4 regions of the Nocardioides exalbidus genome follow, and region 1 is predicted to be linked to each of the others. Evidence: predicted binding sites of a transcription regulator. Region 1 holds the regulator's gene; each other region holds the start of a gene.
The links. The regulator LexA, encoded in region 1, represses DNA repair genes until DNA is damaged. The targets are predictions, from matches to a motif close to TCGAACANNTGTTCGA.
Positions count from the first base shown of each region.

Region 1 (4,738 bases):
GGCTGCTGCTGGTCGCCCGGATGATGCGGGCCCTGGGGGTCACCTCGGCCCCCGACTCCCCCGCTCCTGCTCCTCGGCCGGTCGGCGGGAAGCGCGCGGCTCGCTAGCGCGGCGTCCGCTCGAGGACGTCGCGCTCAGCGGATGACGAGCTGGGGCAGCGCCTCGACGACCCGGAGGTCCGAGCCGGCGCCGGCGACGGTGAGCGCGTCCGGGATCGACTGCCAGTCGCCGTCGCCGATCCGGAACTGGCCCGCGTACGTGGTGTCGACGCTGACCACGACGTCGCCGGTCGCCAGGTAGACGTGGGTGACGTCGAGATTCGGGTGCGGGCGACCCGGGTTGGTCGTCGCCGTGCTCTGACCGTCGCCGAACTTGAAGGTGTACGACGGCATCGCACGGATCTCGACGCGGCGACCGGCCAGCGTGACGGTCCGCGTGCTGACCTGGTCGTTGGTCGTGTAGAAGTTCGTCTCGAGGTTGACCAGTGTCTTGCCGCCGGGCGGTTGGACGACGAGCTCGGACGAGGGCCACGTCAGGCGCTTGAACTCGCGGATAGCAAGCTCGGCGATGTTGACCTCCTCCACTTGGCTCTCGGGTACGCAGACGTCGCCGACGTCGGTGCCATCCATGTAGACGTCGTGGACGAAGCCCTCCTCCCCGTTCTCGAGACACTCGACGTGCTCAGCGCAGATGCCGCCATTGCTGCACTGGATCGTGACGACCCACGTGTGCCCATCTCCGGAGCCGGAACTCGAGCTGTAGTCGGCATACGTCCACTGGCATTCGGCATCTGCCTGTTCCCACCCAACGGTGATGCATGGCGATGGCTCGGCAGAAGCTGGACTCGAAACAGCTGGAGTGATGAGCAGGGCAGCCACCAGCACGAGGGCTCGGAGTGCATGAAAGGGCTTCACAGGATTCCAAAGTGGGTCACGACCCAATTGCCCGATGCCTTGCCAAGCGTGACTCTCAGCGTGGTGCGCCCTCCCGGCAGGGTTTCCGGGGCCTCACCCGGTCGCGAGATGACCGTGTCGGGTAGATCTTTCGTGAGGTTGAAGGTGGGAGGCGTCTTGCCGAGTTGCTTGATGCTCACGATGGTCGAACCGGCGAACTCGGCGCTTCCACCGGCGGCGTACACCTCGCTCACGTTGTCGACGAACGCCTGACAAGGCGAGCACTTTGGCGTCATGGCGTCGTACTCGGCGGTGTCCCCAGTCACCTGCATCTCGTCGCCCGCCTTCACCCAGCGCCGGATGAACTCCTCCGCGCTCTCGGCCTCAGGCGTCTCGGTCTCCGTCGGCTCATCCGTGGGCGTCGAGGTCGACGTCTCCGGCATCTTCGGCTTGGGCTCGGGGTCGTCGGAGCACCCGGCGAGGAGCAGGGGTGCGACCAGGGCGAGCGCGAGGGCGCGGCGTACGTGCATCGAGTGGGCCTTCCCGAGAGCGTTGAACGCAGTCAAGTTACCCATGACGGAGCGTCTCGAACCAGTGCGTCGGCAAAGCCTGTGGACAAACCGAAATGCGCCGAGGGGCGGGCACATGGCCCGCCCCTCGCCTTCCCCTTGGTCCACCAGCCGGGGTCGAAGCGGCTGATGGAGGCCTCTGCGCCTACTCGGTGACGACCGGGACGCGGAGCTTCTGGCCAGCCGTGAGGCTGGCGGAGTCGAGGGCGTTGAGCCGCTCGATCTGGGTCATCATCCCGCGGACGTCACCTTCGGTGGCGATGTCGCTGGCGATGCCCCAGAGGGTGTCGCCGGGGGCGACCTGGACGACCTCGGTCGGCACGGGCTGGCCGGCCGAGTCGGTGCCGACGGCACCGCCGGCCAGCATGATCGCCACGCCGAGGACGAGGAAGAGCGACGTCAGGAAGACGACGAGCCGGCCACGTCGCGTCAGCCGCACGGTCGAACGCGGGCGAGCGGTGGCGGGGCTGGCGGTGAAGACCGGAGAAAGGCTGAGGGTGCTCATGGTGTGGCCTCCTGGGGAAGATCAGCCGGGTGGAAGTTGTCGGAGGAATGTCTAGCGACAGCCACCGACAGTGGGTGGTTGTCGATCAGACGTTCGATCGAACAGGTGTACGACGTTAGAGCACGTGTTCGAACGATGCAAGACCCCTGTTGAACAAATGTTCGGCGTGTCGCCACCGGTCTCGCGCGACACGCGGCTTCGAACAGATGTTTGATCACGCCCCTCGGTTCGGGCTACGGTGCTCGCACAGCCGGCCTGGTCCGGCAGTCGCACCACCAGCCCGTCCAGACATGCGTCGAGAGGTTCCACAGATGGCCAAGTCAGACGACAAGAACGTCATCGAGATGCCCGACGGTCCCCCGGACGCGACGGGCCTGACCCCGCGCCAGCAGCGCGTGCTCGCGACCATCAAGGACTCCATCGAGTCCAAGGGCTACCCGCCGTCGATGCGCGAGATCGGCCAGGCCGTCGGCCTGACCTCCTCCTCGAGCGTCGCCCACCAGCTGCGCGTGCTCGAGAGCAAGGGCTTCCTCAAGCGCGACCCCAACCGTCCGCGCGCCCTCGAGGTGTTCCTGCCCGAGGTGATGGCCGCCCGTCGCTCGATCTCCAGCGGCGACGAGTCGAGCGTCGACGAGACCGGCATCGGCGACGTCTCGCCGACCGCGGTCAACATCCCCGTCGTGGGCCGCATCGCCGCCGGTGGCCCGATCCTCGCCGAGGAGCAGGTCACCGACGTCTTTCCGCTGCCCAAGCAGCTCGTCGGCGACGGCACGCTCTTCCTCCTCGAGGTCTCCGGTGACTCGATGGTCGACGCGGCCATCTGCAACGGCGACTACGTCGTCATCCGCCAGGAGCAGACGGCCGAGAACGGCCAGATCGTCGCCGCGATGATCGAGGGCGAGGCCACCGTCAAGACGTTCCAGCGCAAGGACGGCCACGTCTGGCTGCTGCCGCACAACACCGCGTACGACCCGATCCCGGGTGACAACGCCACGATCCTCGGCGTTGTGACGGCGGTCCTGCGCAGCATCTGAGCTGGGTCTCGACACGGGCGCGGGGCGCCCTGCTCAACCATCGCACGGGTGGACACCTCCACGGGTGTCCACCCGTTCGTGCGTTGAAACGGCCGTATCCGCCGGACACGATGGCCAGATGAGCGCCATCAAGGAGTCGTACGACTACGTCATCGTCGGAGCAGGCGTCACCGCTGCCAGTGCAGTGAAGGGGATCCGGTCCGGGGACGGGGGCGGCACGATCGCCGTGCTCGGGTCCGAGCCCGCGAGGCCGCTCTACCGCCCGGACCTGTCCAAGGACCTCTGGCTCGACGACGACAAGACGCTCGCCGACTCCGACCTGGCCGGCGACCTCGACGAGGACGACGCGGTCGACCTGGTCACCGACACGACCGTGACGGAGATCGATCCGGGCGCGCACGTCGTACGCCTGGCTGACGGGACGTCGGTGTCCTACGGCAAGCTGCTGCTCGCCACCGGCGCCGAGCCGCGCGTGCTCGGCATCGACCCCGGCCCGCGGGTGGTCTACTACCGCACGGCCGCGGACTACGAGCGGCTGCGCGCGTTCGCCGGGGAGGGCAGCCACGTCGTGGTCGTCGGCGGTGGCTACATCGGGTCGGAGATCACCTCCGCCCTCGTGCAGAACGGCGTGACCGTCACGCTCGTGCTCGACCTCGAGGACGTGCAGGAGCAGATGTTCCCGCGCGCGCTGGCCGCGACGCTGACCAAGGCCTTCGCCGACAAGGGCGTCACGATCGTGCACGGCTCGGTCGAGGGTGGGCAGGAGGAGGACGGCGGCGTCCGGATCAGCCTCGAGGACGGCACCGACATCACTGCCGACGGCGCGGTCATCGGCGTCGGGGTGCTCCCCCGCACCGGTCTGGCGGACGCTGCGGGGCTCGAGGTCGACAACGGCATCGTCGTCGACGAGCACCTGCGCACCAGCGCCGAGGACGTGTGGGCCGCGGGCGACGTGGCGGCGTACGACGACGCGCTGCTCGGCCGTCGTCGCGTCGAGCACGTCGACCACGCCGAGAAGTCCGGTGAGGCCGCCGGCAAGGCCATGACCGGCAGCGACGAGACCTACGACTACACGCCCTTCTTCTGGTCCGACATCCTCGACCACGGCTACGAGGCCGTCGGCGAGACGAAGAGCGACCTCGACCTGGTCGAGGACTGGAAGGACGGCGAGGTCGGCACCGGCGTCGTCTACTACCTGAAGTCCGGGCACGTGCGCGGCGTGCTGCTGTGGAACGTGTGGGACAGCGTCGACCAGGCGCGCGAGCTCATCGCCGAGACCAAGGACGAGCCGGTCGCCGACCCGGAGGCGCTGCGAGGGCGGATCGCGTTCGGCTGACCGGTCGGGGTCTCGATGCGCCTCGTTCGTTCCACGCGGGGCTGCTCAACCGCCTAGGCTGAGCGGCGATGTCGCGACCTGATCCCGAGCTGTTCCGCACCCGACCCGGCAACCGGCGCCGGCTCACGCCGCCCGGTGAGGCGGAGCTCGACCGGCTCGCGACCGCCGGCGAGGAGTCCGGCTGGCTCAGCCCCCTGGCGTACAACCTCACGATCAGCCACTCGCACCGGTTCGTCTGGTACCGCGTGGCGAAGGTCGCCACGCGCACGATCCGGCACCACTGCGAGAGCAACGGCGTGGTCCTCGACGTCGACCACGCCATGCGGATCCGCTACCCGTGGGAGTCGTACGCCGACTACTTCACGTTCGCGTTCGTCCGCGACCCGCTCGACCGCTTCGTG
Region 1 covers NZ_FNRT01000002.1:614,997-619,734, forward strand. The annotation lists gene BLV76_RS03300 (hypothetical protein) at 1-107, shown strand, start outside; gene BLV76_RS03305 (hypothetical protein) at 135-629, opposite strand; gene BLV76_RS03310 (hypothetical protein) at 911-1,423, opposite strand; gene BLV76_RS03315 (LysM peptidoglycan-binding domain-containing protein) at 1,608-1,967, opposite strand; gene lexA (transcriptional repressor LexA) at 2,279-3,001, shown strand; gene BLV76_RS03325 (NAD(P)/FAD-dependent oxidoreductase) at 3,120-4,337, shown strand; gene BLV76_RS03330 (sulfotransferase family 2 domain-containing protein) at 4,406-4,738, shown strand, end outside.

Region 2 (4,738 bases), 2.1 Mb from region 1:
TGATGCCGGCCCGAGAACGCCGGAGCATCGATGGCGTGCTGACCGCGGACGACGGAGCGAGTCGCATCGTCGAGATCGACGAGGCCCCACACTTCACACCTCCCCGGGCAAGGACCTTTGCTCACTACCCGTCCGCCACCCGAACGGCCTTCGAGCAATCCGCCTGGGCCGAGGGCTCATCTCGGGGGACGAGGATGAGGGGCGGGGGATTCGGAAGGCCGACGCCACCGTTGTTCCCGGAGGCCGGAGGGAGACACCTGCAACGCGCCTTTCGCGACAGCCTGGCCGACCTGCTTCCGTCCGAGCACGGATGGTTGCCGACCTTGCGAGTGGGCGACTTCGAGGTGAAGGAGTGGCTGTTCGATCCAGACGCAGAGGCCAGGATGGCTCAGTTGCTTGAGACCAAGGGGATTCACTGACACCGCGCGTGCCTGTGACCCCGCCGTCGTGGTGACCGGCGGGGTGCAGGGCGGTGTCATGGTCGTGCGGGCTCGACCGGGGTGGTGCCTGATCGGTCGCGTCTGAACTGGTGTCCGTGGGGGCTGGTCCACTCGAAGACGCCGGGCGCGGCCATCTGGTAGCGCCAGCTGGTGAAGGTCTTGAGTCGGTGGTGGGAGCGGCACAGGCAGGCGAGGTTGTCGGACCGAGTCGGACCCGGTTGGGATCTGCCTTCTGCATCAGCGTCGTGGTCGTAGGCGGTGATGTGGTCGATGTCGCAGCCCCTGGCTGGTCTCGTGCAGTGCGGGAACACGCAGGTGCGGTCGCGCAGGATGACCTGCTCACGGATCCGGTCGGGGATGTCGTAGCCGGGTGCGGTGAGGTTGTGGTTGAGGTCGATGACCGGCTTGATGGTCACCGTCGTGCGGGAGTCGGCGCACCACGACTGGAGCTGTTCGAGGAGGAGGAGCTTCTGCCGGTTCTCCATCCGTCCGGTGGGACCGAACACCATCGTCTCCTCGACCAGGTCTGCGTCGAAGTGGGCGTGGAGCACGACCTCGCGGGCCACGGGGAGGTCGTCCTTCCGGTCGTCCTCGGAGGGGGCCGCCGTAGCGTCCTGCGCGTGAAAGAGGTCGAGGGCGGTCTGGGTGCGGGCGAGGTTGCCGAGGGCCTTGGCCCGCCGGACGTCGAGGGTCTCGGTGGAGCCGAGGGCTTTCTGCGTCGCTGCGTCGCGCGCGAGGGCGTGGTCGAGGTCGATGCCGTCGGCGAGGTCGAGGTCGGCCTCGACGTGGATGGTCCCGGCGAAGTGGACGTCCTGGTCGTGCACGGTGACGTGCCGCGGGTCGACGTACAGGTAGCCGTCCTCCGGATCCGACGCGGGATCAGGTGCAGCGAGCTGGAACCGCTTGATGGCTTCTTGGACGAGGCGGTCGAGCTGCGCGACACCGACCTTGCCGGCGACCGCACTGACTTGGTCGTCGACCCAGCTCGCGGCCTCCCGGGTCAGCGAAGGAACCGCGTGGATGGTCGCTTCGGCGACCGACCGCGCCCGCCACGCCGGAACCATGCCTGCGTGCACCTGACCCCACATACGCGGGAGACGGTGGCGGAGCTCGAGGGCGTGCCCGATCAGCTTCTTCGCAGCGGTCGTGCTGGTGCCGAGCACGGCGCCGAGCTCTGCGACACAGAACTCCGCGACCAGCGGGCAGCCCTCGCCCGCGATCGGCTCCTCATGCTCGGAGCCGGGGGTGGTGAACGCGGCGGCCAGGTGGATGGACTCGGGTGGGTGGAGATCAGCCCACCGGGCGGCGAGGTCGAGCTGGCGTGCGGCGGCGGCGTTCTCGGTGTCGCGCTCGGAGCGAATCGAGGCGAGCAGGGCGGAGGCGGTGAGGTCGTCTACCTCTGCCGCTGAATCCGTTGCCAGCGCTTCACTCATGTGTTCGATTGTAGGCGTTGGGTCCGACAGCGGCGATGGTCGGAGACGCGAGGTTCGGTCAAGGGATGGTCTGGTCTCGTGACGGGCGCGGGGCGCCCTCCTCGACCAACGGCGGCGGTGGGGCGGGGATGCCTGGGTTTCGACACGCTCGCTGGCGCTCGCTGCTCAACCAGCGGCAAATCCGCCCTTCTCGACCAGCTGCGCGGCGATGCTCAACCAGCGGCAGGGCGCGTCCTTCTCAACCAGCGGCGCTGCTCAGCCAGCGGCCAGCTGTCGCCATGGCCCCATGCCGAGCTCCTGGCCTACGAGCTCGCGATCAGCCCGAGCACCTCCGACGTCGGGCGGACGTCGCCGTAGGAGCGGTAGACGACGTGCAGGGTGGCGTTGTGGTCGGCATCGCGCATCGCGGCGCAGGCGTCTGCGACGAGGACGACGCGGAGCCCGGCGGCGCTGGCGTCCCGCGCGGTGTGCTCGACGCAGACGTTGGTGACGGTGCCGGTCACGACGATCGTGTCGATGCCGCGGTCGGCGAGCAGCCGGGGGAGCTCGGACGATCCCGGCGTCCAGGCGCTCCGCGCGGTCTTCTGGACGACGAGGTCGCCCGGCGCCGCGGCGAGCGACGGGTCCAAGCCCTCGGCACCCGACACGGCGTAGGCCTCCGCCACCTCGTCGCCGAAGAACTCCCGGTCCTTGGCGCTCGGCTCGGCGTGTCCGGGCACGACCCAGGCCACGACGCCGCCGGCAGCGCGCAGGGCGGAGGCCAGCTCGTTGACGCGCGGCACGATCCCGCGGACGTACGCCGACTCCCTCACGAAGAACGGCACGACGTCGACGACCACGAGCGCCGTGCGCCGCGGGTCGAGGTGCTCGTAGGCGTGCCGGCGCCCGCGCCGGGCCTCGTGCCGGGCGTACTCCCGCTCCTCGATCGCCCACTGGTGGTCGAGGACCGGGTCGAGGTCGCTGTCCGGCACGGACGCGAGGCTACTGCCCCGAGATCGTCCGCATCGTCCTCTAGCGTGCGAGGCATGACGACGTACACGACCCGGCTCCTCGGCCCGGACACGTGGGACGACTTCGCCACGCTGGTCGAGGCGAACAACGTGGTGTGGGGCGGGTGCTGGTGCATGGGCTTCCACCCCGAGGGCTTCACGGGCAAGGCGTCGGAGCACCGCGCGGCGAAGGAGAGGCACGTGCGCGAGGGCACGGTGCACCAGGTGCTGGTGTACGACGGTGGGGCGGCGGTCGGCTGGTGCCAGTTCGGCACGCCCGACGAGCTGCCGAACATCAAGAACCTGAAGGCCTACGAGAAGGACCTCGTCGAGCTCCCGACGTGGCGGATCGGGTGCATCTTCACCGGCAGCAAGCACCGGGGGAGGGGCGTCGCGCGGGCGGCCGTCACCGCCGTCCTCGACGAGATCCGGCAGGCGGGAGGGGGAGTCGTCGAGGCCTACCCGGAGCAGGTGGACGACCGCAAGCCCCAGCGCGGGGCGTACCTCCACACCGGCCCCGAGACGCTCTACGAGGACCTCGGGTTCGTGCGCGACCGCCGGATCTCCAAGTGGCGCTGGGTCGTGCGTCGCACGGTGGAGGGCTGACCTCAGGACCGCGGCGGCACCACGGCGTCGAAGAAGCGCTCGCCGAGCCCGCAGCCGGACCTCGCGTCCGGGAAGTCGCGCAGGCGCTCGGGGTCGGCGAGCACGGCCTCGTAGGCGTCCTGCCCGTGGGCGATCACCCAGCTGCGGTAGTCGGTGCCGAGGTCCGAGCCCAGGCCCAGGCTCGGGAGGCAGATGTCGTCGGCGACCGGACTGATCGACCGGAGCTGCCGGTTGAGCCGGTGGAAGGTCCGGTCGAACTCCGCGACGTCGTCGCGGGCAGCTGCGCGAGCACGTCCTCGAGCACCGCGCCCTGCAGCTCGTCGCCGTCCTGGGCGATCGCGCACGTCTGGTGCACGACCTCCCAGAAGTCCGTGAGCTCGCCGCCGCGACCGTCGCAGTAGGCGGGGAGGCCGCCCTCGACCCACGGGTCGGCGGTGACCGGCTCGACCGGTCCCGACGCGCAACCCGTTCCCAGTGCGGCGACGAGCACGAGCCCGGTCCACGCGCGTCGCACCCGCGCTCCGTCCCCCGACATGCGCCTCATCCTGCCAGCAGCGGCCGGTTGCTGGCACGACGCCGGCACACGCGCCGATAGGCTTCGTCCTGAGCCGGGCGACGACCCGACCCACGACCCGAAGGATCGACCATGGCCGGCGGACTGTTCGCCCTCCTCGACGACGTCGCCGCTCTCGCCCGCATCGCCGCGGCCAGCGTGGACGACGTCGCCGCCGCAGCCGGCCGCGCCAGCGCCAAGGCGGCAGGCGTCGTGGTCGACGACACCGCGGTCACCCCGCAGTACCTCCACGGCTCCGCCGCGGAGCGCGAGCTCCCGATCATCAAGAAGATCGCGATCGGCTCGCTGCGCAACAAGCTCCTCTTCATCCTCCCGGCGGCCGTGCTGCTCGGGCAGTTCCTGCCGTGGCTGCTGCCCGTGATCCTCATCTTCGGTGGCGGGTTCCTGGCCTACGAGGGCGCCCACAAGGTCCACGAGAAGTACGCCGGCCACGCGACGGAGGCCGAGGAGCAGGTCGCCGAGCGGGGGGAGTTCACCCCCGAGCACGAGGCGCGGACCATCGCGCAGGCCGTGCGCACCGACTTCATCCTGAGCGCCGAGATCATGGTCATCGCGCTCAAGGAGGTCGTCAGCTCCGACGCCGACGCGAGCATCTGGATGCGCGCGATCGTGCTGGCCGTGGTCGCGGTCCTCATCACCGTCCTCGTCTACGGCGTGGTCGCGCTGATCGTGAAGATGGACGACGTCGGCCTGCAC
Region 2 covers NZ_FNRT01000002.1:2,734,062-2,738,799, forward strand. The annotation lists gene BLV76_RS13430 (hypothetical protein) at 1-419, shown strand, start outside; gene BLV76_RS13435 (HNH endonuclease signature motif containing protein) at 476-1,873, opposite strand; gene BLV76_RS13440 (cysteine hydrolase family protein) at 2,176-2,844, opposite strand; gene BLV76_RS13445 (GNAT family N-acetyltransferase) at 2,899-3,468, shown strand; gene BLV76_RS13450 (DUF4240 domain-containing protein) at 3,471-3,812, opposite strand; gene BLV76_RS13455 (DUF808 domain-containing protein) at 4,115-4,738, shown strand, end outside.
Region 2: BLV76_RS13435 (HNH endonuclease signature motif containing protein) is a predicted target of LexA. The motif match lies at 2,064-2,079, and genes of this name have one in related genera.

Region 3 (4,738 bases), 1.7 Mb from region 1:
ACGCCGGGGACCTCGCCGCCGAGGCCTGACCTCCCCTGCTGCGTCGCCAGCAGGGGAGGTACGACGTCAGCGACCACGCCCGCGTGGATCACACCGCTAGCCTCGTGGAGTGACCCTCCGAGACCGCATCGGCGCCGAGATCTTCCGCAAGGTCGCGGGTCCCGACGGTCCCCGCCAGCGCGAGCGTGTCCACGGCACCCCGGGACCGCGCTGGTTCGAGCCCGGCTCGCCGATCCACCGCGTCCACGGCGACGCCTCGATGTTCGTCGGCGGCATCCGCGCGATCATGCTCCAGTCGCTGCACCCCGCGGCCATGCAGGGGGTCGCCGACCACTCGGGCTACCGCGGCGACATGTGGGGCCGGCTCGCCCAGGTGTCGACCTACATCGCGATGACGACCTTCGGCGCCGAGCGCGACGCCCTGCAGCTGATCCGGGCCGTGCAGCGGGCACACGAGTCGGTCGTCGGCACGATGCCCGACGGGACGCCCTACGCCGCCTCCGACCCGCACCTGCTCGGCTGGGTGCACGCCGCCGAGATCGACAGCTTCCTCCGCGCCCACGACCGCTTCGGGCACCGGCCGCTGGTGGGCGCCGAGCGCGACGAGTACGTCGCCCAGGCCGGGGTCGCGGCCACGCACCTCGGCGTGCTCGATGCACCGCAGACCGAGGACGAGCTCGCCGCCACCCTGGCGTCGTACGCCCCCGAGCTGCGTGGCACCGACGCGGCGCGCGACGCGATCCGCTTCCTCGTCTGGCACCCCGACCTGCCACTGGCGGCGCGGCCGGCCTACCTCTCCCTGGTCGGGGCCGCGGTCTCGCTGACCTCCGAGCACGAGCGGCGCGAGCTCGGGCTGCCGCACCCGCCGATCCTCGACGGCACCCTCGACCGCACGGTCGGTCGTGCCCTCGGCACGATCTCGACCAGCGCCATCCGGTGGGCGATGACGTCGGGGCGGGAGCACGCGCAGTCGATCGAGGACGCGCGGGCGTGAGCCTCGCCCACGACCTGTCGCAGCGCTGGCCGCTCGGCGACCACCTCGCGCTGCGCGACGAGCTCCTCGGCGCGTGGGACCGCGACGGCTACCACGACCTGCTGCACCTCACCGAGGTCATCGACCGCCTCGACCTCCTGCGGTCGGCCGGCGCCGGCTTCGACGCGACGACCGTCGCGCTCGCGGCGTGGTTCCACGACGCGGTCTACGACGGCACCGCCGACGACGAGGAGCTGTCGGCGCAGTGGGCCGAGCGCGCCCTCCCGGTGCCGTACGCCGACGAGGTGGCGCGGCTGGTCCGGATGACCGTGCACCACCGACCGGGCGACGACGACCCGGCGGGCGGCGCCCTGAGCGATGCCGACCTCGCGATCCTGGCGGCCCCGCGCGAGCGCTACGACGCCTACGTCGCGGGCGTGCGCGCCGACTTCGCCCACGTCGAGGATGACGACTTCCGGGTCGGCCGGGCGCTCGTGCTGGACGACCTCGCCGCCAAGCCGTGGCTCTTCCACACGCCTCAGGGCCGCGCGCTGTGGGAGGCCGACGCGCGCGCGAACCTCACGCGCGAGCTCGAGGAGCTGCGCGCGTGAGGCCGGACGCTGGGGTCAGCGGTCGGTGAGCGACTGGTAGACCGTGAAGCGGTCGTGCCGGTAGCAGGTGCGCGAGACCTCGACGATGCGTCCCTCGGAGACGGCGCGGCGCGAGTGGCGCAGCACGGGGTCGCCTTCGGCGATCTCGAGGACCGTGGCCTCCTCCGCGCTGGCGCGGTCGGCGCTGATCGAGTCCTCGACCTCGGTCGGACGCAGGCCGCGTGCACCGAGCGCCTCGTAGAGGCTCGTCGGGGTGCCGTGCTGCAGGAAGCCCGGGAGCAGCACCTCGTTGAGGTAGGCGTCCTCGACGCACACGATGGCCTGGTCGGCACGGCGCAGCCGGCGCCAGTGCAGCACCGGGTCACCGGGCGAGATGTCGAGTGCGCGGGCGACGCCCGGACCGGCCTGCTCGACGCGGGCCAGCAGGGTCTGGGACTCCGGCAGCATCCCCCGGCGACGGATCTCCTCGGTGAAGGAGGTCAGGCGACCGGCGGTCTTGGGCGGCTGCGCGACGAACGTGCCACGTCCCGGGATGCGCTCCAGGAGGCCCTCGGCGACCAGCGCGTCGAGCGCCTGTCGGACGGTCATCCGGGCCACTCCGAAGCGGGCGACCAGCTCGCGCTCCGACGGTGCCGCGGAGCCCGGGGGCTGCGCCTCGATGAGGCTGCGGACGTGCTCACGAACCTGGACGTGCTTCAACGCCCGCTGGCGCGGTACGACGAGGTCCACAGGTTCCATAGCAAGTCAGGTTAGGACTGGGCTGGACCAGGTGTCACTACATTGAGGATTCCTTCGATAAACACTCGACGGAACCCGGAACTTCGAACGCCTGTTCGACGATGGGTTACGATGCCCGGTGTGGACTTCCAGTCGTCCCTCTTCGCCGATTCCACCACGGATTCCGTGGCGCTCAGCCCTGAGCGTCGGACGCTGTCGCGCGGAGCGTGGATCGACGTGCAGCGCAACTGGCTGGCCGACCCGGACGCCGCGTTTTCCGCACTCGTCTCCGACGTCCCGTGGCGGGCCGAGCGCCGCGAGATGTACGACCGGGTGGTCGACGTGCCCCGGCTCGTGCACACCTACCTCGGCGGCGACCCGCTCCCCCATCCCGCGCTCGAGCGCGCCCGCGACGAGCTGAGCACCCACTACCGCGACGAGCTCGGCGAGCCCTTCGTGAGCGCCGGTTGCTGCTACTACCGCGACGGCCGTGACTCGGTCGCGTGGCACGGCGACAACCTGGGTCGCGGCCGCACCGGGGACACGATGGTGGCCATCGTCAGCGTCGGCGACCCGCGCCGCCTCATGCTCCGGCCCCGCGGTGGCGGTGCGTCCGTCTCGGTCACGATGGGGCACGGCGACCTGGTGGTGATGGGCGGCTCGTGCCAGCGCACCTGGGAGCACGCGGTTCCCAAGGTCGCCCACGCCGGGCCCCGGATCTCGGTGCAGTTCCGCCCGCTCAACGTCTTCTGAGCAGCCGCCTGACCACCGCGAGGCCGGCGAGCGCTGCCAGCGCGTGCTTCCAGTAGGACCTCGCGATCACCGGCAGCACGGCGCTGCCGAGGTCGAGCGCCTCCGCCTCCCGCGGCGGTGCGGGAGGCGGCCGGTGCTGCGCACCGGGAGGGGGCGACGGGGGCGGGGCTGCCAGCTGCTCGGGGGGTAGGGCAGCATCCACCCCCGCCGCGGTCCCCGGGTCAGGTGGGGCGGCTTCGGGAGTCGGCTCGGGTGCGGCGAGGCGCTGCTCGAGGCAGGCCACGAACTGACCGAGGAGCTTGTCGGAGACGTCCTGCATCACGCCGCGGCCGAACTGGGCCGGCTTGCCGGTGATGGCCAGGTCGGTGTCGACGGACACGTCGGTCGCGCCGCCGGCGTCGGTCATGACGACGGTCACCTTCGCCCCGGCCGTGCCGTTGCCGCGCTTGTCCTTGCCCTTCGCGTCGACGACGAAGCGGTGCTCGGCCTCGTCCTTCTCCACGAAGGTGCCGGTGCCGTTGTAGAGCAGGGCGATCGGGCCGAGCTTGACCTTCACCGACCCGGCGAACGACTGCTCGTCGGCCTCGGTGACCTGGGCGCCCGGGAAGCACTCGGCGACGGAGGCGATGTCGTTGAAGTGCGCCCACGTCTCCTCGACGCCGATCGGGACGGTGAACCGGTGGTTCAGCTCCATCTACGCACCGGCCGCCTTCAGCACCGCACGACCGGTCAGCACCCGCGCGAGGTGCTCGCGGTAGTCGGCCGCACCGTTGAGGTCGGAGGGCGGGTTGGTGCCCTCGGCAGCCAGCTCGGCCGCGGCGCGTACGCCGTCCTCCGTCGCGCTCGCTCCCACGAGGGCGGCCTCGGTGGCAGAGGCCCGCAGCGGGGTGGACCCCATGTTCGTGAGCCCGATCCTCGCCTCGTCGATCGAGCCGCGCACGGTCGCCGCGACGGCGACGATCGGCCACTGGTGGGCGACGCGGACGAACTTCTCGTAGTGCGCGCCCCAGCCGGTGTGCTTGGGCACCCGGACCTCGGTCAGGATCTCGTCGTCGCCGATGGCCGTCTCGAAGAGGTCGACGAAGAAGTCGGACGCCTCGACCGTGCGGGACCCGCCCGGTCCGGCGATCACGAACTGCGCGCCGAGCGCGAGCGCCGGCGCGCCGAGGTCACCCGCCGGGTCGGCGTGCGCGAGGGCACCACCGAAGGTGCCGCGGTGCCGGATCTGCGAGTCGGCCACCTCCGCGGCCGCCTTCGACAGCAGCAGCGCGTGCTCCTTGACGAGGTCGTGGTCACGCACGTCGTGGTGGGTGGTCATCGCCCCGATCACGATGGCGTCGCCGTCGTCGCGGATGCCTCGCAGCGAGGAGATGCCACCGAGGTCGATGACGACCTCCGGCGCGTTGAGGCGCATCCGCAGCACGGGCAGCAGGCTCTGGCCACCGGCCAGGATCTTCGCGTCGTCCCCGTGCTCGCCGAGCGCGGAGAGTGCCTCCTCGACCGACGTGGGGGCGAGGTAGTCGAACTCCACCGGGATCACTGGGCTGCTCCTTCTCCGGTCACGGGGGCCTGGTTGGGCGCTCCCTCGTCGAAGTGCGGCATCGCCGACTCCTCCGTCGGTGCCGCACCGTCGTGGGCATGGATGGCGCGCCACACCCGCTCCGGGGTGCAGGGCATCTGGACG
Region 3 covers NZ_FNRT01000002.1:2,301,060-2,305,797, reverse strand. The annotation lists gene BLV76_RS11345 (DNA repair helicase XPB) at 1-29, shown strand, start outside; gene BLV76_RS11340 (oxygenase MpaB family protein) at 110-994, shown strand; gene BLV76_RS11335 (HD domain-containing protein) at 991-1,584, shown strand; gene BLV76_RS11330 (GntR family transcriptional regulator) at 1,600-2,322, opposite strand; gene BLV76_RS11325 (alpha-ketoglutarate-dependent dioxygenase AlkB) at 2,434-3,054, shown strand; gene BLV76_RS11320 (SRPBCC family protein) at 3,041-3,748, opposite strand; gene BLV76_RS11315 (FAD binding domain-containing protein) at 3,749-4,594, opposite strand; gene BLV76_RS11310 (xanthine dehydrogenase family protein molybdopterin-binding subunit) at 4,591-4,738, opposite strand, start outside.
Region 3: BLV76_RS11325 (alpha-ketoglutarate-dependent dioxygenase AlkB) is a predicted target of LexA. The motif match lies at 2,406-2,421, and genes of this name have one in related genera.

Region 4 (4,738 bases), 3.4 Mb from region 1:
AGCAGGTCGACGTCGTCCGCACAGTCGTCGGTGATCAGATCCCCGTGCACGGCGTCCTGTGCTTCGTCGACGCCGACTGGCCGCTGATCGGCGGCGCATTCACCACACGCGACGTCCAAGTCTTGTGGCCCAAACGCCTGCAATCCACCCTCACGTCACCCGGCGACCTCGACGTTCACGCCATAGAACGAGTGCACCGCGAGCTAGCAAGCGCCCTGCCGTCGGCGTGACGGTGAACAGGCCAAGCGGCGGAATGGGCTTGCCAGGCCAACGCTCGAGCGATGTCCGGCAGTCGCCAAACCTTCGCCGAGAGCTGTGGAGCCGATCGGCCGGGGACGCTACGGCAGGCGAGCCACTCGGAGTCACTCTTATGACGCTGGCTGGGATCGCCGATTCATTGAAGTGCAGATGAGCCCGCAGCTTTGCAGCGAACCGCCAGCTGATCGAGAGCGTCGATGAGCGTTCGAGCAGCCTCGCTGTCTGACATCGTGCCAGTCACGCCTCCCGTCCGGACGTGATCCTTCACCGGTGCCAAGCTGTCGATGAAGGGCTCTACCGCGTTCTTGGTCTCGGTGTCCCCATTGATCAGCCCGTCCAACGCGGCACTACTCATCGCCTCTAGCGTGTCGTAAGTGGGGATCAGTGGTTCGTCGTCCGCGAGTAGCGGCGCCTCGATCTCGGGACAGACATCGCGAAGTGATGCGACCGGTTCTGGCGTCTCGGTCGGAGCCGGTGACGGTGTCCCACTGGAGGTCGCGTCTTCGCTCGGTTCAGGACTTGTGCTGCCCGCGCCTCCGCAGCCGGTGGCGACGAGCATGATGAGAAGTCCGCCGATTGCCTTCGCGAAGTGTTGGTTCACCGAGTCCTCCAGTTCCGTGCGGTGACCTGGCATGCCGGGCATGAGCTCACGATCTTGCGTCGAAACAGCTATGTACGCGACGATCCGGGATCACCAGTCTGAAGCAGAACATCGAGTCTCGCCGAGTGAGCGACGCAATCCCGACACGCGGCGGGGTGCCGCGCATTTCTTAAGCGTGACTGACGTCTAGTCCCAGACGTTCGGCTGAAGTCGAAGCACGCTCTCCTCACGTCCGCATGGTGAAGGTGAGGGTGTTGTCGGCGTGCGTCGTCACGAAGTAGCGAGAGTCGTGAACGAGCCGATGGTGGTGGGGGCAGAGGAGTCGGCCGGAGGCGAGTTCGGTGCGGCCGCCCTTGGCCCAAGGGTCGTCGTGGTGTGCGTGGCACCCGGAGGCGGTGGTCTCGCAGCCGCGGGCGGTGCAACCGCCGTCGCGCAGGCCGAGGGCGATGCGCTGGGACTTGGTGAACAGCCGCGTACTGCGCCCGAGATCGAGGGGCACTGATCCGGCCCCGAGAACGGCAGGGATGATCCCGGCCTCGCAGGCGAGCCTGCGCGCTTGGCCGGCGGAGATGCGGGTGCCGTCGTCGAGCAGCGCGGTTGCCTGCTCGCCGAGGAGCTGCTCGAGGGTCATCGTGACCACGACGGTGGCACTCACCCCGGCGGTCTGTGGGGTGGCGTCGGCGGGGTATCGCTCGACGTACTCGACGAACGCCTCGCCCAGGCGGCGCCGGAGCGGCTTCAGGGCCCCGGTCTCGTCGCGGAGCTGCTGGTCGGTGTGGCGGGCGGGGTTGGCGAGGGCGAGGAGGTGGCGCTGGAGCATCTTCCACGCCGTGGTCGGCATGGTGAAAGTGCCGTGGGAGGAGCCGTGGTCGTCGTCGTAGACGGTGAGGTCAGCGGTCGCGGCAGCACGGGCTTCCTCGGCGGCGAGGGCGGCCGCTTCGTGGGACTCCCCCACTTCAGGGGCCACCGTGTCGAGGATCCGCTTCCCGAGCTGGGTCAGGTCGCGGGCGTCGTGCTGGCGCGCGAGGCCGAGCAGCATGGTCTCGGCCTTGGCGCGGATCTCGTCGTCGACCCGTGCTGCCGGGAGGGCGTCCACGGAATCCACGATCTTGCGTGCCTGGTCGACCCGGAGGTCGCCGGCAGCGAACGCAGCCGCGGTGGGTGCGTGGGTCTCGGTCGCGAGGGCGCGCCCGAGGCGCACCAGCCGGCCGGCCTCGGCCCGGGTCAGTCGGCTGCGCCGCGCCCACCAGTGATGGGTGTGCCGTGCGCCAGTCGGCTCACCGAGGCGGCGGTCGTCGGCCTGGGCTGCTGTGGCGCACTGCATCGCAGCGAGACGGCTGGATGCGGTCGTGGTGGCGTCCAGCAGCTCGGTGACGTCGGCGTCCGACAGTCCGGCCAGTGACAGCCCGTGGAGGTCGTCCAGCACACCATCGAGGCGCCGCAGCAGCGAAGCGACCGCCAAGGACGTCACTGGTGCTGACGCCGGAGCGTCGACCCCAGGCGCACGCCACTGGCCGGCGTCGTCCTCGGCGGGGATGGCACTCACGGAAAACAGACCTCTCCGCGCCCTCGTGGCGCGTCGACTACAGGTGGAGGGTCTGTGTCTCTGAGGTGTGTACAGCCGTCATCGGCGAGGAAGGACCCGAGCTCGGCGGCTCGAAACTATGTTCGTATTCTATCCCTTGAGTCCGACATCCGCGCTGGCGGGAGGGGTTCAGGGATCGTCAAGAACCGGAGTGGTGTCGAGGCTCGCTTCGCACCGTCATGACCGGCCTCGCCCTCTCGTCAGCGACGCTGTCCGCACCGACCACGGCGTACGCTACCGCGGCACAGCGGCACCTCGTGCTCGCGAAGGGGCCGAGGCCGGGGACGTACGAGGGGACGATCGACCTGAAGGGCCCGCGAGCGGGGACGCGGCGTGGAACCTGTCCCACTCACCGCTCGGACAGCACGCTCGCAGGCTGGGGTCGCGGTGCCCGCTCGCCGAGCAGCGCGACGCCGACGGCCCCGACGAGCGAGACCAGCGCCGTGACGAGGACGGCGCGGTGCCAGCCGTCGACCAGGCCCTGCGCGGTGACGGCGCCGGCGGGAGCAGCGACGACCGAGACCACGGTGACGCCGAGCGCCGAGCCGAGGTAGCGGGCGGTGTTGTTGGCCCCGCTGCCGAGGCCCGCCTGGCCGGGAGGCACGCTCGCGACGCTCTCGCGACCCATCGCGGCGTTGAGGACGCCCGTCGCCACGCCGGCCAGCAGCAGGCCGGGCACGAACCTCGCCGGGCCGCTCCCGGTGCCGACGCCCAGCACGAGCAGCTGCCCCACGGTGATGACCGCGAGGGCACCCGACATCCGCGCACGACCGCTCCACGCCTCCGGGAGCCGGCGGGCCGCGAACGCCGTGACGACGCTCGGCAGCGACCACGCCAGCATCAGCCAGGCCGCGGTCGTCGCCGAGATGCCGAGGGCGGAGCCCACGAACCCGGAGACGTACGACATCAGCGCGATGATCCCGGCACCCGTGGCCAGGCCGGCGATGTTCACCGCGCGGAAGGCCGGGCGGCGCAGCAGGCCGAGGTCGAGCATCGGATGGGTCGAGCGGCCCTCGACGACGACGAACGCCACGAGCATCGCCGCGCCGGCTGCCAGCAGCACCACGGTGACCGGACGCGCCCACCCGGCGCGCCCCTCGGTCAGCCCGGCGAGCAGCGACGCGGTGCCGAGCGCCATCAGCACGACACCCGCGAGGTCGAGCCTGGCCCGGTGGTCCGAGCGCGACTCCGGGCATCCCCGACCGGCGACCGCGAGGGCGAGGCCGGCGACGCCCAGGACGACGTAGACGTCGCGCCAGGAGTGGAGCGAGCTCAGGTAGTTGCCGAGCAGCGGGCCGATCGCGATGCCGGCGCCGACACTCGCACCCCACACCCCGGTGGCACGGCCACGGGCGAGGGGGTCGGGATGCGCGTGGGCGATCATCCCGAGCCCGGCCGCGACCACGGCTGCGCCGCCGGCACCGGCAGCGACGCGGGACGCGACGAAGGCGGTCACGTCCGTGGAGGCGGCACCTGCCAGCGACGCGAGCCCGAGGAGCAGGGAGCCCAGCACGAACCAGCGCCGGCGTCCGTAGTCGTCGGCCAGCCGGCCGGCGGTGAGCAGGAACGCACCGAGCCCGATGCTCATCGAGCTCAGCACCCACGTGCCACCGCGGTGTCCGGCACCGAGCCCGGCGACGGTCTCGTTGAAGTTGGCCAGCGGTGCGGTGAAGGCCACGAGGACGGCGACCGTGCCGAGGGAGGCGGTCGCGAGGGTGCGGCGAGGCGACACGGTCACTCCTTTTGGTTCGTTGACCAGACCAAAGCACGATAGCATCGCTCCATGGCACTCGGCACCGACTATCCGCGGCAGGACTGCGGCATCGCCCGCTCGCTGGAGCTGGTGGGCGAGCGCTGGACCCTGCTGATCCTGCGCGACTGCTTCCTCGGGGTTCGTCGCTTCTCCGACCTCCAGGCCCACCTCGACGTGTCACGCGCCGTCCTCGCAGCGCGGCTCGACGCCCTCGTCGCCGCCGGCCTCCTCGCCCGGGTCGGCGAGGGCCATGCGTCCTACGAGCTGACGCCCGACGCGCTCGACCTCTGGCCGGTCCTGCACGGGCTCGCCCAGTGGGGAGACGGGCAGACCAGCCCGGGTCGCCCGCGACGGACGTTCCACCACGTCGTGGACGACGCCGAGTGCGGGGTCCTCGGCGCCGACGGTCGCTGCACCACCTGCGACGCGGCTCCGCGCCCGGCCGACGTCGAGACACGGCCCGGCCCGGGGGCCGACCCGTTCCTGCGCGACGACCCGGTCTCCCGTGCCCTGCGCGTGCCCCACCGGCTGCTGGAACCGC
Region 4 covers NZ_FNRT01000002.1:4,002,354-4,007,091, forward strand. The annotation lists gene BLV76_RS19405 (nuclease-related domain-containing protein) at 1-230, shown strand, start outside; gene BLV76_RS22260 (hypothetical protein) at 395-901, opposite strand; gene BLV76_RS19410 (HNH endonuclease signature motif containing protein) at 1,086-2,405, opposite strand; gene BLV76_RS19415 (MFS transporter) at 2,794-4,176, opposite strand; gene BLV76_RS19420 (winged helix-turn-helix transcriptional regulator) at 4,228-4,738, shown strand, end outside.
Region 4: BLV76_RS19410 (HNH endonuclease signature motif containing protein) is a predicted target of LexA. The motif match lies at 2,516-2,531, and genes of this name have one in related genera.